Regions from separate parts of the Pseudoclavibacter sp. CFCC 13611 genome, predicted to be linked through region 2. Evidence: predicted binding sites of a transcription regulator. Region 2 holds the regulator's gene; the other holds the start of a gene.

Region 1 (2,398 bases), 430 kb from region 2:
TCGAGCATGGTGTGGGCCATGCGCACGCTGAAACGACGGCGCATCTGCTCGACGTCGGCATCGCGCAGCGCAGCTGCGGTCTCGATTCCCAAGACGGCGAGTTGTTTGTTCGTGCGTCGGCCCACGCCCCAAATGTCGCTGACCGGCGTCGCCCGCAGAATGCGATCGAGCTGATCAGCCGAATACCGGTCGATGCTGGCGACTCCGTTCAGCGCCGCATTCTGCTTGGCGCCGTGACTCGCCAGCTTCGCGAGGGTGCGGGTGGGCGCGATGCCCACCGACACCGGCACCCCGATGTCATGGCGGATGCGATGGCGCATCTCGCGAGCGGTGGCCGTCATCTGCTCTGTGGTGCCGTGCAGGCGCACGAACGCCTCGTCGATGGAATAGACCTCGACACAGTCGCTGAACCTCCTCAGCATCGACATGATGCGCCCGGATATCTCGCCGTAGAGTTCATAGTTCGACGATCGTGCCACCACGCCGTTCTTGTCTGCCCAGACTTGCATGCGGAACCAGGGCTCACCCATCGGAATGCCCATCGCTTTCGCCTCGGCGCTGCGCGCAACCACGCACCCGTCGTTGTTCGAAAGCACGACCACGGGTCTTCTCTCGAGCTCGGGATGAAAGATACGCTCACATGCCGCGAAGCACGAGTTCACGTCGACGAGGGCAAAGCGTTCGCTGTCTGTCGTCGATCGGCTGCCCGCCGGCCCGTTCACAGTCGATGCAGGCATCGTGTTGCGACTCCCCAGATGGAAAGCTCCTGGCCTTCGCGCATGCGGATCACTGGATGCCCAGGGTGCTCTGCATGCAGCTCGGGGCCGGACGCCGTCAGTCGAAAGCGTCTGATCGTGAGCTCCCCGTCGACCACGGCGATGACCACGCTGCCGTCTGACGGGGTGCGCGAACGATCGACGATGATCTCGTCGCCGTCGAAGACGCCTGCTCTGGCCATCGAGTCGCCGACGACTTTGACGACGAACGTCGTCAGCGGATCGTCGATCAGATGCTCGTTCAGATCGAGAGTGCCGTCGAAATAGTCTTGCGCGGGAGAGGGAAAGCCTGCCATCACCACACCTCCGATCATTCGAATGTATGTTCGATTGTACCCGGTGCCTGCGACATCAGCACACAGGGCGTGCCTACCATGTGGTTGATGAGCATTGCTGAGAACCCCCTGACCAAATCCCCGAATGCGTGCGCAGCGCCCGTGCCAGCACCGAGCACTGCCACCATGTCCCATGTGACGGGCGCACCGCATCCTCACGACGAGGTCGACCCACTCGCCCTCGTCATCGTCGTCAATGGTGCCAAGACCCCCGAAGGCCACCTGCAGGCCTCAGCCGAAGATCTCTACGATTCGGTCGCTCGCGCGATCACCGCGATGCTGCACGACGCCCGCCCCGAGTGCGTCGCACGCGTGCGCGCCTGGACCGACGATCGCATCCGCAAAATCGTCAAACGCGCCCGCAACCGGGCCTGGCAGCAGATCGACGCCCTCGCTCTGCCGCACGTCACCGTGACAGTGGGCAGTGCGACAGTGGCAGTGTTCGCTCCCCTGTGCCCGTCTGAGTATCCGCCGGTGCTGCGCAGTGCGCAGGTTGCCGGCCTGCAGGCGGATGCCACGGGCCGCCCGCCTCACCCCGACGCGATCACGGTGCACGTCAACGACGCGCTGCACATGTCGACCGGTAAGACCATCGCCCAGCTCGGGCATGCGGTGCAGATCTTCGGCGACGAGTGCCCGGTCGAGGCGGCGGCCTGGATTGCTGCCGGCTGCGCGGTGAACGTGGTGCCCGGTATTCCGGCCGGTCCGCTGGTGGTGCGCGTCGAAGATGCCGGCTTCACCGAGGTGCCGCCCGGCTCGCTCACCGCAGCGATCAGTCTCTGAGCGCCTGCGACGTCGAATCGCCGGTGTCGTGACGCCCGACTCTCGCAGAGTCGATCAGCTCGATCAGGCGGTCGGCGATCACCTCGTTGCCGATCTCGTTCGGGTGGTCGCCGTCGGCGAGAATCCACTCGGGATGCCCCTGCATGATCTGCCCGACATCGAGATAGGTCGCATGGATCTCACCGGAGGCCCGTCGCACGTCGTCACGAATCTGCGGTAGTGAGTCTGGCTCGTCGGCCGCGTTCCAGAACGGCGAGACCACATAGATCGTGGCCTGCGGGTAACGGTCGCGCAGATCGGTGAAGAAGCTGAGCACGGCGTCGTACTGGTCACCGAAGTCGTCCCATGCCCCGATGTCGTTGCCGCCACCGGTGACCATGACGACATCGGCAGCGGGGTCGGGCAGGCTGTCGAGCACGTCTTGGTAGTCCGGTCGCGGGTCGTCTGGAGTTCCCCAAGCAGTCACGTATCCGGTGCCGCCCAAGGCCACATTGTTCTCTGTCC
Region 2 (2,398 bases):
TGGTCACGGCAAGGCCCATGAGCTGAAAGAGCTCGTCGCCGCACTGGGTGCCGACACCGTCATCGCAGACACTGAGCTCGCCCCGAGTCAGCGGCGTGCGCTCGAAGACGTCGTGCGGGTGAAGGTCGTCGACCGCACCGCGCTGATCCTCGACATCTTCGCCCAGCACGCCAAGAGCCGAGAGGGCAAAGCCCAGGTCGAGCTCGCGCAGATGGAGTACATGCTGCCGCGTCTGCGAGGCTGGGGCGGATCACTGAGCCGTCAGGCCGGCGGCCGTGCTGCTGCCGGTGAGGGCATCGGCTCGCGTGGCCCGGGCGAGACGCAGATCGAGATGGATCGCCGGCGCATTCACACGCGCATGGCGAAGCTGCGCAAACAGATCAAGGCGATGGCGCCGGCCCGCGCCGCGAAGCGTGCGAACCGCGACCGTTTCGCGATTCCGTCGGTTGCCGTGGTCGGGTACACCAACGCGGGCAAGTCGTCGCTGGTCAACGCGATCACCGGTTCGGACGAACTCGTGCAGAACCAGCTGTTCGCGACTCTTGACTCGACCGTGCGTCGCAACACGACCGAAGACGGTCGGGTGTACACGCTCAGCGACACAGTCGGCTTCGTGCGGCGTCTGCCGCACCAGCTCGTCGAGGCGTTCCGGTCGACGTTCGAAGAGGCAGCCGACGCAGATGTGCTCGTGCACGTCGTCGACGGCTCGCACCCCGATCCACAGGCGCAGATCGAAGCGGTGAGAACCGTGCTTGCGGAGTCGGGTCTGGAGGGGGCACGCGAGATTCTGGTCTTCAACAAGATCGACCTCGTCGACGACGAGCGTCGCATGGTGCTTCGTGCCATGGAGCCCGAGGCTTCGATGGTCTCTACTCGCACCGGTGAGGGCATCGTCGACCTGGTGCGTCGCATCGAGACGGCGCTGCCCGACCCCGGCGTCGAAATCGATGTCGTGGTTCCCTACGACCGCGGCGATCTCGTTGCGCAGGCGCACGAGCACGGGCAGGTGTTGCACACCGAGTACCTGGACAAGGGCACACGGCTGCATGCGCGCGTCAGCCCGCAGCTGGCAGAGCAGATTGACGGGGTTGCCGTCACAGCTGCTGCCGTGCAGTGAGCGCCGCGATCACACAGAGCGCAGCACGGCGACGACTTTGCCGAGGATGACCGCGTGGTCACCGAGGATCGGCTCGTACTGGGTGTTCTGAGGGAGCAGCCAGGTATGCCCGTCACGCTGACGGAACGTCTTCACCGTGGCCTCCTCTTCAAGCAGCGCGGCGACGATGTCACCGGCGACGGCGTCCTGCTGCTGCCGCACCACGACCCAGTCGCCGTCGCAGATCGCCGCGTCGATCATGGAGTCGCCGCGCACTTTGAGCAGAAAGAGCTCGCCCTGCCCGACCAGTTGTCTGGGCAGCGGAAACACGTCGTCGATGTGCTGATCGGCGAGGATGGGGGAGCCTGCGGCGATCTGACCGACCAGTGGCACCATTGCGGTCTCTTCTGAGACGACCGCCAGTGCCTGCTGTGCCGGAGCCGACGGTGGTTCGGCGACGGCCGTCGGCTCGTGCTCGATGAGCACTTCGAGTGCGCGCGGTCGCTTCGGGTCGCGGCGGATGCAGCCGGCGAGTTCGAGCTGATTGAGCTGGTGGGTCACCGATGACAGCGACGAGAGACCGACCGCATCGCCGATCTCGCGCATGCTCGGCGGATACCCGCGGTCGCTGATCGACTCGGTGATGAATGCGAGGATGCTCTGCTGCTTCTTACTGAGCCGTGAGCGGTCACCACGGCCTGACGTCGTCGACGTGTGCGGTCTCGTGGCCATATTTTCAGTCCTTCTGCGCGTGATGTCAGTGGGTCGTGGTGCACTGACTCAGGTGATGCCTATTCGAAACTTTATCCGAACGATGGGCATCTGGCCAAAGATGTCTTCGAACAGGCGTGGCGTGAGTGGGTTGCCCAAACGCAGATTCGAAGATATATTCGAAAGACACGTTCGAAAGGACTTCTCATGGACGCGACCAACAACCTCTCCTCGGCACCCATCGTCAAGACGCGGGCACGTCTCACGCGCCGTGGCCGGCAGGTGCGGGCGCTGGCACTGGTGATGCTGCTGGCTGCAGTCATCGTGGCGGCCATCTCATTCGGCACCCAGGCCTTCGCCGGTGACGACGAGCCGATCGAAGTCACCAGAGTGCAGGTCCAGCCCGGTGACACGCTCTGGGACATCGCACAGCTGTCCGCCCCGCGTCATGACGTGCGCGACGCCGTCGCCGAGATCCGCAGGGCGAACCACCTCGATGACGCCACGGTGCATCCTGGCGAACAGCTGATCATTCCCGCTCATCTGCTCGACGCCTGAATGACGAACTCGCCGACTGGTTCGAGACCGGAG

What was found. Region 2 encodes LexA, which represses DNA repair genes until DNA is damaged. Its sites were predicted from a motif close to TCGAACANNTGTTCGA; they were not measured.
Region 1: the regulator LexA is predicted to act here: its motif matches at 1,091-1,106, upstream of F8O08_RS07755 (LexA family protein).

Annotation. Positions count from the first base shown of each region.
Region 1 covers NZ_WBKE01000002.1:759,671-762,068, forward strand. The annotation lists gene F8O08_RS07750 (Y-family DNA polymerase) at 1-737, opposite strand, end outside; gene F8O08_RS07755 (LexA family protein) at 719-1,090, opposite strand; gene F8O08_RS07760 (hypothetical protein) at 1,238-1,894, shown strand; gene F8O08_RS07765 (SGNH/GDSL hydrolase family protein) at 1,884-2,398, opposite strand, start outside.
Region 2 covers NZ_WBKE01000002.1:327,422-329,819, forward strand. The annotation lists gene hflX (GTPase HflX) at 1-1,117, shown strand, start outside; gene lexA (transcriptional repressor LexA) at 1,127-1,828, opposite strand; gene F8O08_RS05805 (LysM peptidoglycan-binding domain-containing protein) at 2,015-2,365, shown strand.